3 regions of the Streptomyces sp. NPDC032822 genome follow, and region 2 is predicted to be linked to each of the others. Evidence: riboswitches for the same ligand, from Rfam matches in the RefSeq annotation. Region 2 holds a riboswitch; each other region holds the start of a gene.
What was found. A riboswitch is a leader RNA that binds a small molecule or an ion and turns the genes downstream of it on or off. The one in region 2 is predicted to bind cyclic di-AMP.
Positions count from the first base shown of each region.

Region 1: another riboswitch for cyclic di-AMP. It lies ahead of ACZ5VD_RS11830 (C40 family peptidase); the one in region 2 lies ahead of ACZ5VD_RS27230 (transglycosylase SLT domain-containing protein).
Region 3: another riboswitch for cyclic di-AMP. It lies ahead of ACZ5VD_RS39730 (M23 family metallopeptidase); the one in region 2 lies ahead of ACZ5VD_RS27230 (transglycosylase SLT domain-containing protein).

Region 1 is NZ_JBVIOL010000003.1:606,225-612,176, reverse strand. It holds gene bioB (biotin synthase BioB) at 1-731, opposite strand, end outside; gene ACZ5VD_RS11850 (8-amino-7-oxononanoate synthase) at 899-2,026, shown strand; gene ACZ5VD_RS11845 (DUF397 domain-containing protein) at 2,108-2,344, opposite strand; gene ACZ5VD_RS11840 (helix-turn-helix domain-containing protein) at 2,354-3,214, opposite strand; gene ACZ5VD_RS11835 (ATP-binding protein) at 3,429-3,887, shown strand; gene ACZ5VD_RS11830 (C40 family peptidase) at 3,986-4,459, opposite strand; cyclic di-AMP (ydaO/yuaA leader) riboswitch at 4,463-4,596, opposite strand; gene ACZ5VD_RS11825 (hypothetical protein) at 5,014-5,319, opposite strand; gene ACZ5VD_RS11820 (ATP-dependent Clp protease proteolytic subunit) at 5,327-5,952, opposite strand, start outside.
Region 2 is NZ_JBVIOL010000010.1:115,470-121,421, reverse strand. It holds gene ACZ5VD_RS27235 (CocE/NonD family hydrolase) at 1-903, shown strand, start outside; cyclic di-AMP (ydaO/yuaA leader) riboswitch at 1,202-1,375, shown strand; gene ACZ5VD_RS27230 (transglycosylase SLT domain-containing protein) at 1,380-1,862, shown strand; gene ACZ5VD_RS27225 (HAD family hydrolase) at 1,906-2,724, opposite strand; gene ACZ5VD_RS27220 (LacI family DNA-binding transcriptional regulator) at 2,865-3,893, opposite strand; gene ACZ5VD_RS27215 (carbohydrate ABC transporter permease) at 3,936-4,814, opposite strand; gene ACZ5VD_RS27210 (carbohydrate ABC transporter permease) at 4,811-5,806, opposite strand; gene ACZ5VD_RS27205 (ABC transporter substrate-binding protein) at 5,803-5,952, opposite strand, start outside.
Region 3 is NZ_JBVIOL010000026.1:28,471-34,422, reverse strand. It holds gene ACZ5VD_RS39740 (M16 family metallopeptidase) at 1-1,073, shown strand, start outside; gene ACZ5VD_RS39735 (M16 family metallopeptidase) at 1,070-2,470, shown strand; cyclic di-AMP (ydaO/yuaA leader) riboswitch at 2,661-2,827, shown strand; gene ACZ5VD_RS39730 (M23 family metallopeptidase) at 2,841-3,605, shown strand; gene ACZ5VD_RS39725 (GntR family transcriptional regulator) at 3,793-4,488, shown strand; gene ACZ5VD_RS39720 (HPr family phosphocarrier protein) at 4,616-4,897, opposite strand; gene ACZ5VD_RS39715 (bifunctional acetate--CoA ligase family protein/GNAT family N-acetyltransferase) at 5,075-5,952, shown strand, end outside.

The sequences.
Region 1 (5,952 bases), on a different contig from region 2:
AGCGGGGTGCCCTCGACCGGGATGAGGAAGTTGACCGGCACCGAGTCCGCGTCCAGTTCGCGCAGCGAGAAGACCACGTCGATCAGGTCCGCGTCGCTCTCCCCCATGCCGGCGATCAGCCCGGAACAGGCGGACAGACCGGCCGCGTGCGCCTTGCGCACGGTGTCCACCCGGTCGGCGTACGTGTGCGTGGTCGTGATGTCCGCGTACGTCTCCTCGGACGTGTTCAGGTTGTGGTTGTAGGCGTCGGCGCCGGCCTCGCGCAGCCGCTCCGCCTGGCCGTCGGAGAGCAGACCGAGGCAGGCGCACACCTCGACGCCCTCGTTCCCGTCCTTGATCGCCTTGATGGTGCCCGCGACCCGGTCCACGTCCCGGTCGGTCGGCCCGCGCCCGGACGCCACCAGGCACACCCGTTTGGCGCCTCCCGCCAACCCGGCCGCCGCCGCCTCGGACGCCTGCTCGGGCTTGAGCCAGGTGTACTTGAGGATGCCGGCGGTGGAGCCGAGCCGCTGCGAGCAGTAGGAGCAGTCCTCCGGGCACAGGCCCGACTTGAGGTTGACGAGGTAGTTGAGTTTCACCCGTCGGCCGAACCAGTGGCGGCGCACCTTGCCGGCCGCGGCCACCACATCGAGCAGGTCGTCGTCGGAAGTGGCGAGGACGGCCAGCGCCTCCTCGCGGGTCGGCAGCTCGCGCCGCAGCCCCTTGTCCACCAGCGTGTTCAGCAGGTCCATGAGAGCCGATCCTGTCCTACGCAGGTGCTCCGGGCCAAGGAGAGTTCGCACAACAGAGACGCTTCGACGTGTGGGTATCGCCACATCCTGGGTGCCTGGTCGTCCCGCTAGTGTCTGTGAACTGCCTACAAAACGCGGGCACCGCCCCCTCATGCCCTGGAGTGCCGATGGCGTTCGCCTGGATCGACGAGCAGGCAGAGCTGCGCCGCCGCGCCGGCCTCGTACGGACGCTGCGCCCCCGCCCCTCCGACTCGCCGCTGCTGGACCTGGCGAGCAACGACTACCTGGGCCTGGCCCGGCACCGGGAGGTCACCGAGGGCGCGGCGCGGGCCGCCCGGACCTGGGGCGGCGGCTCGACCGGCTCCCGGCTCGTCACCGGCACCACGGAACTCCACCACGAGCTGGAACGCGAGCTGGCCGACTTCTGCGGCTTCGAGGCGGCCCTCGTCTTCTCCTCGGGCTACGCGGCCAACCTCGCCGCCGTCACCGCGCTGGCCCCGCACGGCTCGCTGATCGTCTCCGACGCCGGCAACCACGCCTCACTGATCGACGGCTGCCGGCTGGCCCGCGGGAGCACCCAGGTCGTCGGGCACGCCGACCCGGACGCCGTGCGCAAGGCGCTGCGGACCCACGAGGGCCCCGCCGTCGTGGTGTCCGACACGGTCTTCTCCGTCGACGGCGACGCGGCCCCGCTGGCCGCGCTCGCCCAGGTGTGCCGGGAGCGCGGGGCGGGTCTGGTGGTCGACGACGCCCACGGCCTCGGCGTCCTCGGCGACGGCGGCCGGGGTGCCCCGCACGCGGCGGGGCTCGCGGGCGCCGACGACGTCGTCGTGACGGTCACGCTGTCCAAGTCGCTCGGCAGCCAGGGCGGTGCCGTCCTCGGCCCCGCCCGGGTGATCGACCACCTCGTCAACGCGGCCCGGACGTTCATCTTCGACACCGGGCTCGCCCCCGCGGCGGCGGGGGCGGCCCTGGCGGCGGTGCGGCTGCTGCGCCGCGAGCCGCAGCGGGCGGCCCGGGCGCGCACGGTCGCCGCCGAACTGCACGCACGCCTGAGCGCCGCGGGTCTGGAAGCGGTACGTCCGGACGCCGCGGTCGTCTCCGTGCGCGCACCGTCCCCGGAGGGGGCCGTGCGCTGGGCGGCCGACTGTCGTGCGGAGGGGCTGGCCGTGGGCTGCTTCCGTCCTCCTTCCGTGCCCGACGGCATCTCCCGGCTGAGGCTGACCGCCCGTGCGGATCTCTCCGACGGGCAGATCGGACGCGCTGTACGGGTGATCGGCGAAACACGACCATGAGTCGGCGTGACACGGCCGGATGTCGCTCGATGCGGGCAGACGGTCAGGTGGTGCGGGAACGGTCAGGTGGTGCGGGAACGGTCAGATTCGGATGCGGTGCACCGCGGCCGTGAAACCCGCCCAGCTCCCGGGGGAGAAGAGCAGCGCGGGTCCGGCCGGGTTCTTCGAGTCGCGCACGGCGAGGAGTCCGGTCGTACGGCCCGCCACGAGTCGGGCCGTCTCGACGCAGTTGTTCGCTCCGGTGCTGTAGCTGCTGCGCAGCCACCGCAGTCCGTGCAGATCGGTACTGGAAGGTACGTGCCGAGGCAGTGCAGACATGGTGCCTCCTTACGCGCCGTCACCTATTCCGGCGATGTAGTCCAACGAGTCCTCGGGCGAAAGGGCGTGGAACTGAAGGGTGTTGAAGGCCTCCGAGTAGGCCTGGAGGTCTTCTTTCCGTTCGAGATAGAGGCTACTCGTCAAGTGGTCGAGAACAACCACATCCAGATCAGATGTGCGCGAAAAAGAGAAGATAACGAAAGGCCCGGTGATGCCGATGTGCGCGCCGGCGGTGAACGGCAGCACCTGGAGCCGCACTTGGGGCAGATGCGCGGCGTCGACCAGCCGGGCCAGCTGACGCGCCATGATGTCCGGGCCGCCGACCTCCCGGCGCAGTACGGCCTCGTCCAGGACGGCGCTCAGTTCCAGCGGCGGATCCGCCCGCAGTACGTGCTGCCGGGCCAGCCGCACCTCCACCAGGGCGTCCAGTTTCTCGTCGTCCAGCCCGTCCACCGCCGCCTTCGTCACCGCCCGGGCGTACTCGGGGGTCTGCAGCAGCCCCGGCACGACCGAGGTCTCCAGCGTGCGCATCGCGCCGGCCTGTGACTCCAGGCTGATGAAGTCCCGGTAGGTGGGCGGCAGCACCCCCCGGTACGCGTGCCACCAGTGGCTCCGGCCGCCGCCCTCGTCGGAGCCGGCCAACATCAGAAGCAGCTCCCGCAGTTGGGGGTCGTGCACCCCGTAGGCGTCCAGGAGTAACCGGACGTCGGCCGGTTTCACCCCGCTGGCGCCGGTCTCGATCCGGCTCACCTTCGACTGGTGCCAGCCCACCATCCGGGCCGCCTCACCGCTGGTGAGCTCCGCACCGGTGCGCAGCGCACGCAGTTCGGCACCCAGCTTCCGGCGGCGCACCGCGGGTCCGTTCTGCATGGGGCTACTCCTTACTCCAACCGAGGTACCCATATACGGTCTGCCGTCGCAGGGTTCACCGCTTCGAGCGACAGATATATGCATATCTTGGTGGATCGCCACCCGTGACCGCTCCGGTAATGGCACTCTGGCGGCGAAGCACCAGTCCGGGACCGTACTCGAACCTCCGCCTTCGTGTCGGACTACGGTCCTGTGGGAAAGGGACGACGTCGCCATGGCAGACCACCTGGAAGCATCCGTCACTCTGTCGAGCGATCCCGTCTCGGTCTCCGCCGCCCGCTCCTACGTGCTCACCACCCTGGCCGAGTGGGGTCTGGCGGGGGACACGGAGGCGGCCGACACCATCCGGCTCATCGTCTCCGAACTCGCCACCAACGCCGTACAGCACACCTTCGGGCAGTCACCCACCTTCACGGTGGACATCGAGCTCGACCGTGACGAACACCTGCGCATCGGTGTGACCGACAGCCACCCGCGCTTCCCCCAACGACTGCCGGCCGCCGTCCAACAGGACAACGGCCGGGGCATGGTGATCATCCGCTGGCTGACCGCGGAGTGCGGCGGCAAGCTGAGGGTCCGGCCCACCCGCGAGGGCGGCAAGACCGTCTTCATCGAACTCCCGTGGACCGTGCCGGCCGAGCCGGTGACGGCTGCGGGGCAGCAGGAGCCGTAGCGCGCTTCGGGCCGTACGTCAGGCTCCGCGACGCGCCCTGCGTGAAGCCCCGAAGAGGGCGGCGGCGGGTCGGACCGCCGCCGCCCCCTCCAGGAGGGTCACTTGACCCGGCCGTACCAGACGCTCTTGGTCCAGATCTTCTGCAGTCGTACCACGTCCCCGGTCTTCGGGGAGTGCCAGATCTTGCCCTTCCCGGCGTAGATGCCGACGTGGTAGACGCTCGAACCCGAGTGGAAGAACACCAGGTCTCCGGCCTTGCGGCCCTTGGAGGAGATGTGGTGTGTCTTGTTGTACTGCTGGGCCGCCGTGCGGGGCAGTTTCTTGCCCGCCTTCTTGAACGAGTACAGCGTGAGCCCGGAGCAGTCGAAGCGGCTTGGTCCGGTGGCCCCGTACTTGTACGGGGAGCCCTTCTTGGAGGCCGCGATCTTGAGTGCCTTCGTCGCCGGCGTGGCGGCCGCGGCGTCGGAGGCGACACCCGGGACCACGATGGAGCCGCCCACTGCGGCGATGGTGAGGGCCGAGGCGGTACCGGCCCGGACCATCAGCGACGGGACACGATTGAGCGCAGTCATGCGCAACCCTTCGTCAGCCGCCTGTGAAGGATGACCTGTCGGATTCGGGCTGGCGAAGTTGCCCGGCCGCTGCTGCGGCTTCACCCCAAGGGCTGCTCGACCCGGTCATGGCGTGACCGTCCCGGCGACCCGTCGTGCTTGGGTCCTCCACTCCTGCCGATCCACTTCTGTCGACCGGTCATCCGTGCGGCGGCAGGACTCGGCGTCCGCCCGGATCGCCCCGCCGCTGCGGCGGGGGCTTGTCGTCAGTCAGGGATCTTGGCCCACGCTTGTCCGAAAATCCCAACGGAACCGGGGATTTGTGTTGTTACTCACCACTCACCCGTTCGGGTGGACGTCCTGGTGTTCGAAGGGGTGTCGAGGGCCCCGAGCACCCCCGGACCAGCACCGGAACAACTCATTCCGCCTTCGGTCTCCGCATGTTGCGCAACCCTGACGGGCGGGAAAAGGGACGCGCGTCTCCCCCATTAGGGGGTACGCCGTTTGGTCCGTTTCGGCGCCGGTCCGGACGCGTCTTCGGGAGGGCCGCGCGGCCGGACCGGTGGTGCGGGGCGTCAACTGTCGGAGCGCGGCGGCAGCGTGACGCGAGCCGTGCGGCGCTCCCCGTCCAGCACGCGCAGCGCCCGCTCCAGCGTGTCGGCGTGCACCTCGCGCTCGCCCCGACGGTGCATCAGCGCCAGCGCGTCCCGCAGCTCGGCCGCCTTCGTCACCAGTGCCTGGGCGGCGCGCAGACCGCTGTAGGTGTCGCCGTGCCGGGCCGGGTTGATCCGGCCGAGCAGGTCGACCGCGTCGAGATAACGGTCGATCAGCTCACCCTCGGCGCGCGTCAGGGCGGGCAGCGGCGGCAGGTCCGGCAGCATGCGCGGCTCACCCCCGGCCGGGTGTGCGGCGCGAGGCCTTGCGGCTGGGGATGAGCTCGTCCACCAGTCCGTACTCCACCGCCTCCGGCGCGGTGAGGATCTTGTCCCGCTCGATGTCCGTGTGCACCTGCTCCGGCGTCCGCCCGGTGTGCCGCACGAGCATCTCCTCCAGCCGGGTCCGGGTGCGGGTCAGCTCCTCGGCCTGGATGGCGAGATCGCTGGCCTGTCCCTGCACCGGCTCGGTGAGCGCGGGCTGATGGATCACCATCCGCGCGCTCGGCAGCGCGAACCGCTTGCCCGGCGTCCCCGCGGCCAGCAGCACCGCGGCCGACGAGCCCGCCTGGCCCAGGCAGACGGTCTCCACGTCGCAGGTGACGTACTGGAGCGTGTCGTAGATCGCCGACATCGCGCTGAACGTGCCGCCGGGGGAGTTGATGTACAGCGAGATGTCCCGGTCCGGATCCCGGTGTTCGAGGTACATGAACTGGGCCATCACGTCGTTCGCCGAGACGTTGTCGATCGGCGCGCCCAGGAAGACGATCCGTTCCTCCATCAGCTTCGAGTACGGATCCATCGTCCGGCTGCCGGAACTGGTGCGTTCGGTGAACTCGGGCAGGACGTAGCGGGCGGACG
Region 2 (5,952 bases):
TTCGGGAACGACGCCGACCTGCCGCCCGACCAGCGGGAGGAGGACGCGCGGTCGGTGAGCTTCGAGTTCGAAGTCCAGGAGGAGACCTGGGTGTTGGGGCGGCCCCGGGTGCGGCTCAGGCTGACCTCGGAGGTGACGCGCGGTCAGGTGATCGCCCGGGTCTGCGACGTGGCCCCGGACGGCTCCTCGACCCTGGTGACCCGGGGTGTGCTGAACCTGTCGGCGCGGCACGGGCGGGAGCAGGCCGTGCCGTGGGCGCCGGGCACGACGGAGGACGTCGAGTTCGAGCTGAACGGCATCGGGCACGTCTTCCCCGTCGGCCACCGCATCCGTCTCGCCGTCTCCTCCGCGTACTGGCCGTGGATCTGGCCGCAGCCCGGCTCGGCGGCGGGCTTCACCCTGGACCCGGCGGGCAGCCTGCTGGAGCTGCCCGTGCGCGGCCACGAGGTGGGGCAGGAGATCGTCTTCGAGGAGCCCGAGCAGGCCGAGCCGCTGGGGGTGACCGGCGGCGTGGCCGCTGCCGGAGGGAGCCCGGACACGCCGGACGAGCCGCGCCCCGAGCGGCTGGTCGTCCGCGACGTGGCCAAGGGCGAGTGGCGGCTGGAGGTCGATCCGCGCTACGGCGGCACCCGGGTGTACCCCGACGGCCTGGAGTTCGCCGAGGACGCGCTGGAGACGTACACGATCGACGAGCGGGACCCCCTGTCGGCCCGGACCCGCTCCGACTGGACGGTCCGGTTGCGCCGGCCGGAGCTGGGCTGGGACGCGACGGTCCGCACCCGGTCGGAGATCCGCTGTGACGAGACGGACTTCCTGACCACCAACGAGGTGGTCTGCACGGACGGCGGCGAGGTGGTCTTCCACCGGACGTGGGAGAAGCGGATCCCACGCACTGCCGGTTGACTCCGAGTTGGGAACATTGCCCGATTTGCCATGCTTGCGCATGTCCGTGAGTTGGGTCACTTCCAACCGCCTCCGCGCCCCCTTCGGCGCGTCCGCGTTCCCTTCCCGCCGGACCCCGCCCCGCCTTGCGCCGTGCGCCAGTTGAGTCTTGGCAACCGCAAAGGATCAAGCACCCCATACGCCTCAGACCAAGGTCAATAGGTGTGATGTGTGAATCCGCTACTTGTTTCGGACATGTGCTCTCGCATACGTTCCCGGCCTGTCGAGCGGACGCCTAATCCTGCCGCCGCTCGCGGACCACCCATCGACGACCATTCGCACGGCAGGAGCGGGGGACCCAGGTAAGTCGCCGCACCGGAGATCACGCCGGTACGGCTCGGGGTTAAGTCGTGCCGCCCACCCGGGCGGCACGGCCGGGCACCTCCCAGCCCGCACCCGACAGCTCACCTCGCAGGCGACGGAGAGGACATTTCGCCATGCCTGCTGCCGCTCAGCACCGTCGTTCCAGGACGACCCGCCTCACCCGCACCCTCGCCGTCGCCGTCACCGGCGCCGCCGTGCTCGCCCTCCCGGTGATCGGCGCGACCAGCGCGTCCGCCGCGACCCCGACCGTGACCACCGCCACCTCGCTGGGGTACTCCAACACCCTCGACGGCTGGATCCGGGCGTCCCTCCAGGTCATGGCGCAGAACGGCATTCCGGGCACGTACGACGGCATCTACCGCAACGTCATCCGGGAGTCCTCGGGCAACCCGTACGCCATCAACAACTGGGACTCCAACGCCGCCGCCGGCACCCCGTCCAAGGGTCTGCTCCAGACCATCGACCCCACCTTCCAGGCCTACCACGTGGCCGACACCTCGTGGGACCCGTACGACCCGGTCGCCAACATCACCGCCGCCTGCAACTACGCGGCGGCGCGGTACGGGTCGATCGACAACGTGTGGGGCGCGTACTAGAGATCCCGGGGGCCGACTCCCGGGGCGTGATCCCCGGGGCCGGTCAGAACTTCCCGTCCGGGAAGAGACGTTCGAGGACGACGGCGACGCCGTCGTCCTCGTTCGACAGGGTGACCTCGTCGGCCACGGACCGGAGTTCGGGATGGGCGTTGGCCATGGCGATGCCGTGGGCGGCCCAGTCGAACATGGGGATGTCGTTGGGCATGTCCCCGAAGGCGACGGTGTGCTGCGGGCCGAGACCGAGATGGTCGGCGGCCAGCGCCAGCCCCGTCGCCTTCGTGATGCCGCATGGCTGGAGTTCGACGGTCCCGGGCCCCGACATGGTGACCGTGGCCAGCGAGCCGATCACTCCGCGCGCCGTCGCCGCCAACTCGTCGTCGGACAGGTAGGGATGGCGCAGCAGCACCTTGCTGATGGGCTCGCGCCACAGGTCGTCGCGTCTTGCGACCCGGACCGCGGGCAGGGTCGGGTGGGGCATCAGATAGCCCGGCTCGATGAGGGTGAGCCCGTCCACGCCGTCCTGGTCGACGGCCGCGTACACCTGGCCGACCTCGGCCTCGATCTTGCCGAGCGCGGTCTCGGCCAGTTCCCTGTCCAGGGTGACCGACCAGAGCAGACGGTCCGCGCCGGCGTCGTACACCTGCGCGCCCTGCCCGCACACCGCGAGTCCCTCGCTGCCCAGGTCGTCGAGGAGTGGCCGCACTCTGGGCGCCGGGCGGCCGGTCACCACGAGATGCCGGGCACCGGCCGCCGTCACCCGCGCCAGTGCGGCGAGGGACCGGTCGGACAGCGTGTCGTCGCCTCGGAGCAGCGTTCCGTCCAGGTCGGTGGCGATGAGTGAATATGCGGTGGGTGCGGCCATGATCAGAGAATACGGATGGAACGCCCCGCCGACTCGACGCGAACCGGACGGCTACAGCATTCACATGCATTGACGTCTGCTCCGGTTGCGAACATCCGTTCCGGTCACGGCAGTCGGTGCGTTCACCGCCGTCGGTGCGTTCACGCGGACTCCCGCACCACCAGTTCCGTCGGCAGGATCACCCCGGCCGTGTCCTCGCCGGCGATCTGGGCGAGCAGCATGCGGACCATCTCGGCGCTGATGCGCTCGTAGGGCTGTCGCATGGTGGTGAGGGCCGGGGTGACGGCGGTGGCCGCGGCCGAGTCGTCGAAACCGCCGACAGCGATGTCATCGGGGACCGAACGGCCGCACTGGTGCAGGGCGTTGACGACTCCCTGGGCCATCAGGTCGGAGGCGACGAACACCGCGTCCAGGTCGGGGGCCCGGTCGAGCAGCCGGTGCGCGGCCTGTTCGCCGCCGGCACGGCGGTAGTCGCCCTCGGCGACCAGTGCCGGGTCGTAGGGCAGGCCCGCCTCGGCGAGGACCTCGCGGTAGCCGGCCAGCCGGTCGGTGCCGCCGGGGGTGTCCAGCGGGCCGGTGATCATGCCGATGCGGCGGCGGCCGGTGTCGAGGAGGTGGCGGACCATCTCCCGGGCGCCGTCACGGTCGTCGGCCGCCACGTAGCTCACCTTGGAGCCGAGCCCCATCGGCTTGCCGCAGGCCACCAACGGCATTCCGGCGGCGCGCAGTTCGGCGGCGACCGGGTCCCCGCTGTGGCTGGAGACCAGCAGCACGCCGTCGACATGGCCCGAGGTGATGTAACGGGTCAGCCGGCGCCGGTCGTCGTCGGTCGCGGCCAGCATCAGCAGCAGCGGGATGTCGTGCCGGGCGAGGTGCTCGGTGCATCCGCGCAGCAGGACGTTGAAGTTGGGGTCCTCGAAGAACTTCTCCTGCGGCTCGGTCAGGAGGAACGCCACCGAGTCCGAGCGGCCCGTACTCAGGCTGCGGGCATGCCGGTTGACCACGTATCCGGTCTTCCTGACGGCGGCCTCGACGGCCCGCCGGGCGGCCGGCGAGACGTAGTGGCCGCCGTTCAGGAAGCGGGAGACGGTACCCCGCGACACACCCGCCTCCCGGGCCACGTCGTGGATGGTGGGCGGCTTGCGGCGGCCGTTCGCGCTGGTGGTCATGTTCCTCGTTCGGGGCGGGGTTTGCTGCGGGCGGCCGACTGCTCAGGCCTTGACCGAGCCGCTCAGCAGGTCCAGGGACCAGAACCGCTGGATCACCAGGAAGAGCGCGATCAGCGGGAGGATCGCCAGCAGACATCCGGTGATGACCAGGGTGTAGAGGGCGGGCTGCGAGGCGCCCTGGGCGAGCAGCGTGTAGAGCCCGAGGGTGAGCGGGAACTTGGTGTCGTCGGCCAGCATCACGTACGGCAGCAGGAAGTTGTTCCAGATGCCGACGAACTGGAAGAGGAACACCGTGATCAGGCCCGGCATCATCATCGGTACGGCGATCCGCGAGAAGATCCGCCACTCGCTCGCCCCGTCCATGCGGGCTGCCTCCATGAGTTCGGTGGGCACCGAGGCCGCCGCGTAGATGCGGACCAGGTAGACGCCGTACGGGGAGAGGATCGACGGCAGCAGCATCGACCAGTACGAGTCGGCCATGCCCGTCTTCGACAGCAGCAGGTACTGCGGGACGGCCAGCACGATGCTCGGCACGAGGACGCCCGCGAGGATCATCTTGAAGATGGCCTCGCGTCCGCGGAACACGAACCGGCCGAGCGCGTAGCCGCCGCCGGCGGAGACCGCGGTGGACAGCAGGGCGCCGAAGCCCGCGTAGAACGCGGAGTTGGCCATCCACTGCCAGTAGATGCCGTCCCGGTAGTCGGTCAGGTCGCTCAGGTTGCCGAGGAGTCCGGTGCCGGGGGCGAAGGTGAAGGTGGAGAACAGCTCCGACCGGTCCTTGGTGGCCGCGACGACCACCCAGGCGATGGGGACCAGGCAGTACAGGGCACCGAGGATCAGCACGAGGGTGGGGATCCAGGCGGTGCGCCGCACACGGCTCGCGGCGGGGGACGTGTCGGCGGTGAGGGTGAGGGGGGTCATGCCCGGTCCTCCCGGGTGTAGCGGTCGGAGACGCGCAGCAGGCTGAAGGAGAGGAGATAGGTGGCCAGGGCCAGCACGACCGCCGTGGCGGAGGCGCCGTAGATGTCGGACTGCAGGAAGGCCGTGTCGTAGATGGCCATCAACGGGCTCCAGCCGCTGGGCAGTCCGTTGGTCAGCGGCTTCAGGGCCATCGGTTCGGTGAAGACCTGGAGGGTGGCGATCACCGAGAAGAAGAAGGTGAGGACCAGCGAGGGCATCACGATCGGGATCTTGATCTTCAGGGCGATGTGCAGGTCGGAGGCGCCGTCGATGCGGGCCGCCTCGTAGATCTCCTGCGGGATCGCCTTGAGCGCGGTGTAGATGACGATCATGTTGAAGCCGGTGCCGCCCCAGACCGCGATGTTCGCGAAGGAGAGGTAGAGGTTGCCGCCCTCGAAGAGGTCCGGCTGCGGCAGGCCGAACTTGTTCAGCAGGTAGTAGAAGGGGCTGACGTCCGGCAGGTAGAGGAAGCCCCACATCAGGGCGGCGATGATGCCGGGCACCGCGTACGGCAGGAAGATCATCAGCCGGGCGAAGGGCGCGCTGCGCGCCTTCGGGGTGTCCAGCATCAGCGCGAACAGCAGCGCGAGGCCGAGCATGGTCGGGATGACGATGAGGCCGTAGCCGAACGCGCGCAGCACACTGTGGCCGAACGCGGAGTCCTGGAGGACGGCCGTGTAGTTGCCGAAGCCGTTCCAGACCTGTTCGCGGGCGCCCTTGCCGAGCCCGATGCCCTTGACCTGGACCTTGTGCAGGCTGAGCCAGATCGCGTACCCGATGGGGACGACGGTGAAGGCGGCGAATAGGGCCAGCGTCGGCGCCAGGAACCAGTACGGTGCGCTGCGGCCTTGGCGGCGGGGGCGGCTGGGGCGGACGGACGGGGCGGTGCCGATGCCGTCCGCCAAGGGCCCGACCGTGACGCGGTCGGAGCCCTTGAGCGGAGCGCTGGTCATGCCTCGGTCACCTCGAAGCCCTGCTTCTTCATGTCGGCGAAGGTCTTCGACTGCATGGCGCCGAGGGCGGAGTCGAACTGGGACTCCTTCTTCGCCTTGGTGGCCTTGCCGAAGCCGTCCATGAAGCTGGTGTAGGCGATCTGGAC
Region 3 (5,952 bases), on a different contig from region 2:
GCACCACCAGCTTCGAGCGGACCAACTACTTCGAGACCATGCCGACCCATCAGCTGGAGCTCGCCCTCTGGCTGGAGGCCGACCGCATGGGCTCGTTGCTGGCCGCCCTGGACGACGAGTCGATGGAGAACCAGCGGGACGTCGTCAAGAACGAGCGCAGGCAGCGCTACGACAACGTCCCCTACGGCACGGCGTTCGAGAGGCTCACCGCCCTCGCCTACCCGGAGGGCCACCCCTACCACCACACCCCGATCGGCTCGATGGCCGACCTGGACGCGGCCACCCTGGAGGACGCCCGCGCGTTCTTCCGCACGTACTACGCGCCGGGCAACGCCGTGCTGTCGGTGGTCGGCGACATCGACCCGGAGCAGACGCTCGCCTGGATCGAGAAGTACTTCGGGTCCATCGCCGCGCACGACGGCAAGCCCGCGCCCCGCGACGGCGCGCTGCCCGACGTCATGGGCGGCGAACTGCGCGAGATCATCGAGGAAGAGGTCCCCGCGCGCGCGTTGATGGCCGCCTACCGGCTCCCGGAGGACGGCACGCGCGCGTGCGACGCGGCGGACCTGGCGCTCACCGTCCTCGGTGGCGGCGAGTCGTCCCGCATCTACAACCGGCTCGTGCGGCGCGACCGTACGGCGGTGGCGGCCGGCTTCGGCCTGCTGCGGCTGGCCGGTGCGCCCTCCCTGGGCTGGCTGGACGTGAAGACCTCCGGTGACGTCGAGGTGCCGGTCATCGAGGCCGCCATCGACGAGGAGCTCGCCCGGTTCGCCGAGGAGGGCCCCTCCGCCGAGGAAATGGAGCGCGCCCAGGCCCAGTTGGAGCGCGAGTGGCTGGACCGGCTCGGCACGGTCGCGGGCCGCGCCGACGAACTGTGCCGCTACGCCGTGCTGTTCGGCGACCCGCAGCTCGCCCTGACCGCCGTACAGCGCGTGCTGGACGTGACGGCCCAGGAGGTCCAGGACGTGGCGAAGGCCCGCCTGCGCCCCGACAACCGCGCGGTGCTCGTCTACGAGCCGACCGCTCCCGAAACCCCCGCCGACCAGGACGAGAACGAGGAGGCGGCCCGGTGACCGAGCTCGCCACGATGGAATTCCACCCCCAGCCGCAGGCCGGCGAGGCCAGGCCCTGGGCCTTCCCGGCGCCCGAGCGCGGCACGCTCGACAACGGCCTGACGGTCCTGCGCTGCCACCGCCCCGGCCAGCAGGTCGTCGCCGTGGAGGTGCTCCTGGACGCGCCTCTGGAGGCCGAGCCGACCGACCTGGACGGCGTCGGCACGATCATGGCGCGGGCCTTCTCCGAGGGCACCGACAAGCACTCCGCCGAGGACTTCGCCGCCGAGCTGGAGCGCTGCGGCGCCACCCTCGACGCGCACGCCGACCACCCCGGCGTACGGCTCTCCCTCGAAGTCCCGGCCTCGCGCCTGGCCAAGGCGCTCGGTCTGCTGGCCGACGCCCTGAGGGCACCCGCGTTCGCGGACAGCGAGGTCGAGCGGCTGGTCCGCAACCGCCTGGACGAGATCCCGCACGAGCTGGCCAACCCGTCCCGGCGGGCCGCCAAGGAGCTCTCCAAGGAACTGTTCCCGGTGACCTCGCGCATGTCGAGGCCGCGCCAGGGCACCGAGGAGACGGTCGAGAACATCGACTCCGCGGCCGTACGCGCCTTCTACGAGAAGCATGTGCGCCCCGCCACCGCCACCGTGGTGGTCGTCGGCGACCTCACCGACATCGACCTGGACGCGCTGCTCGGCGACACCCTCGGCGCCTGGACCGGCTCCTGGGCCGAGCCCCGCCCCGTGCCTCCGGTGACCGCCGACGACACCGGGCGGGTCGTGATCGTGGACCGCCCCGGAGCCGTCCAGACACAGCTGCTGATCGGCCGTATCGGCCCCGACCGGCACGACCGCGTGTGGCCCGCGCAGGTGCTCGGCACGTACTGCCTGGGCGGCACCCTCACCTCCCGCCTGGACCGGGTCCTGCGCGAGGAGAAGGGCTACACCTACGGCGTCCGGGCGTTCGGGCAGGTCATGCGCTCCGCCGCGCCTTCTCCCGGAGGGCCCACCGGTGCCGCGATGCTCGCCATCAGCGGCTCCATCGACACGCCGAACACGGGACCCGCTCTGCAGGACCTGTGGACGGTGCTCCGCACGCTCGCCGAAGGGGGCCTCACCGACGCCGAGCGCGATGTCGCCGTGCAGAACCTCGTCGGGGTGGCACCGCTGAAGTACGAGACCGCGGCGGCCGTCGCGGGCACGCTGGCCGACCAGGTCGAGCAGCACCTGCCGGACGACTTCCAGGCCACGCTGTACCAGCAGCTCGCGGCGACCGGCACCGTCGAGGCCACCGCGGCGGCCGTGAGCGCCTTCCCGGTGGACCGCCTGGTGACCGTGCTGGTGGGTGACGCGGCGCAGATCAAGGAGCCCGTCGAGGCCCTCGGCATCGGCGAAGTCACCGTCGTGACCGCCGAATAGCGGCACGCGCGCGGGGGGCCCTGGTGACCAAAGAGTCACCAGGGCCCCTTTATGCCCGAATTGGGGGAGAGGCTGCCTGTCTGCCCTGTGGTATGCGCTACAAAAGACATGATCCGTTTGGGGATTGAAAGTTGTCACGTTTAGCGTCATCCGGGCTGTCCGTCAGACACCGCGCCGCACCCGTGGCACCGGACAGTCATCGCCGAGTCCCCGCATGGCGCGAGCCAGGGGAGCCGGGGACCCACACCACAAGTCCCTGGGGTGAATCGGACGCCCGCGCGCACCGCGAGGGGGTCCGTAGGAGACCTTCCTGCTCCGAACCCGTCAGCTAACCCGGTAGGCGAGAAGGAAGGAAAGGACCAGCCACTACATGGCGTTCACCTGCGCCACCGGGAAGCACCGTCGTCCCGGCCGGATCAAGCGCTCCACCGCCCGCGCCGCGGGCGTCGCGGCCCTCACCACCACCGGCGTCATCGGCACGCTGGCCGCCCCGGCACTCGCCGCCGAGCCCGCCGTCGAACAGACCGGTCTCATACCCGTCCTCACCGTCGGCGACACGGTCGCCGACCAGATCGACGCCCAGGCCGCCGCGCAGAAGCAGGCCGCCGAGGTGGCCGAAGCGAAGCGGAAGGCCGAGGAGGCCGCACGCGAGAAGGCGGCCGCCGAGGCCAAGAAGGAGCGCGAGGCCAAGGAGCGCGCCGCCCGTGAGGCCGAGCGCAAGCGCCTCAACTCCTATGTCTCGCCGATCTCCGGCTCCTACGTCTCGACCGGCTACAAGACCGGTGGCGCCGTCTGGTCCTCCGGCAGCCACACCGGCGTCGACTTCCACGCCTCCAGCGGCACCTCGGTCCACGCGGTCGGCTCCGGCACGGTCGTCGAGGCCGGCTGGGGCGGGTCGTACGGCAACAACGTCGTGATCAAGATGAACGACGGCACCTACACCCAGTACGGCCACCTGTCGTCCCTCGGTGTCTCCGTCGGCCAGTCGGTCACCCCGGGGCAGCAGATCGGCCTCTCCGGAGCCACCGGCAACGTCACCGGGCCGCACCTGCACTTCGAGGCCCGCACGACCGCGGACTACGGCTCGGACATCGACCCCGTCTCCTACCTCCGCTCGCACGGTGTGAACGTCTGACGACTCACGGCCCGCATCCCGAAGCCCCGGCTCCCCGAGCCGGGGCTTTCGGCGTTTCAGGAGGGTGTCTGTCCAAAAAATATCCATGGATTCCGGTCCGCCATCGGAAATTCCCGCTGATTGCAATAGAGTCACCGAACACACGTCAATCGTCGACGTTTCACGGGGATTAAAGCGGAGGTCGGTCATGCGTATTCCGGCGCACTCGGTATGCACGGCGATCCGGGACGACATCGTCGCGGGTGTCTACGAGCGCGGCAGCCGGCTCACCGAGGAACTGCTCGCGCGCCGCTACGGCGTCTCGCGCGTCCCCGTCCGGGAGGCCCTGCGCACGCTGGAGGCGGAGGGCTTCGTGGTGACCCGGCGGCACGCGGGCGCGTGCGTCGCGGAACCCACCGAGCAGGAGGGTGCCGACCTGCTGGAGATGCGGATGCTCCTGGAGCCGCTCGGCGCCTCCCGGGCCGCCCAGCGGCGCACCGAGGCCCATCTCAAGGTGCTGCGCGGCCTGGTCCGGCTGGGCCAGGAGCGGGCCAGGCGGGGCAACAGCGAGGATCTGCGCTCCTTGGGGGGCTGGTTCCACGAGACGCTGGCGCAGTCCTCCGGCAGTGCCGCGATGACCGCGATGCTGACCCAGCTGCGCCACAAGATCGCCTGGATGTACACGGTGGACGCGCCGTCCAACCCCGTGGAGTCCTGGGCGGAGCACGGCGCGATCGTGGACGCGGTGGCGCGTGGCGACAGCGAACGCGCGCGAGCGCTCACGGCGCTGCACACGGAGCGCGCGACGGCGGTCCACCGGCTGCGGTTCGCCGGCGGCGGGGAACGGCCGGAGCGTGTGAGGAACTCGCAACATCCCGTAAACATGACGAGCCTGCGGCATTAACACGGGCGCCGTATACAAAGAGGGGTTAATTCGCGGGGGATTATTTCTGCTGCCCGTCGGACGGAAATGCGAAGGGCTCGCCCGGATCATTCGGACGAGCCCTTCAATGCAATCGGAAATCGGATGCTCAGACGGTTTCGGGAAGCTCCTCAAGGCCTTCCGAGACCAGCTTCGCCAGACGGTCGAGGGCCGCGTCGGCACCCTCGGCGTAGGAGGCGAGGACGATCTCCTCGCCGCCCTGGGCGCCCAGACCGAGGACGGCCAGCATGGAGGCCGCGTTGACGGGGTTGCCGTCGGCCTTGGAGATCGTCACCGGGATACCTGCGGCCGTGGTGGCCCGGACGAAGATGGAAGCGGGGCGGGCGTGGAGGCCCTCGGCCCAGCCGACGTTGACGCGGCGCTCAGCCATGTGATGCTGCCCTTCGGTGTATCAGGTTGTCTAGACCAGTTTCCCACATCGTGAAGCATGCCCGGGCGGTCCTTCGTCCCGCCCCGGTGTGTCGCCGGACCGCGGCCTCGGTCCGGCTTGTCGTCCCCCACAGACTGCCTCGCGCCGTTGTCGTACGCGAGCCGTACTCTGGGCCCCATGCAGACCTCGTCGGACCGGCACGAGTACCCCGCCCACTGGGAAGCCGACGTGGTGCTGCGCGACGGCGGTACCGCGCGCGTCCGGCCCATCACCGTCGATGACGCCGATCGCCTCGTCAGCTTCTACGAGCAGGTGTCGGACGAGTCGAAGTACTACCGCTTCTTCGCGCCCTACCCTCGTCTGTCCGCAAAGGACGTCCACCGCTTCACGCACCACGACTTCGTGGACAGGGTGGGACTCGCGGCCACCATCGGCGGCGAGTTCATCGCCACCGTACGCTACGACCGCATCGGCGCCGACGGCATGCCCGCCTCCGCCCCGGCCGACGAGGCCGAGGTCGCCTTCCTCGTCCAGGACGCCCACCAGGGGCGCGGTGTCGCCTCCGCCCTCCTCGAACACATCGGGGCCGTCGCCCGCGAGCGGGGCATCCGGCGCTTCGCCGCGGAGGTGCTCCCCGCCAACAGCAAGATGATCAAGGTGTTCACGGACGCCGGCTACACCCAGAAGCGCAGCTTCGAAGACGGCGTCGTCCGCCTGGAGTTCGACCTGGAGCCGACGGACCGCTCGCTCGCCGTGCAGTACGCGCGCGAACAGCGCGCCGAGGGGCGGTCCGTGCAGCGGCTGCTCGTCCCCGGGTCCGTCGTGGTGGTCGGGGCCGGCCGCACGCCGGGCGGGGTGGGCCGCAGCGTCCTCGACAACATCAGGGCCGCCGGGTTCACCGGCCGGCTGCACGCCGTGAACAAGGCCTTCGCCGAGGAGCAGAAGGACCTCGACGGCGTTCCCGCGTACCGCTCGGTGCGGGACATCGAGGGGACCGTCGACCTCGCGGTCGTCGCCGTACCCGCCGACCTCGTCCCCGAAGTCGTCGCCGACTG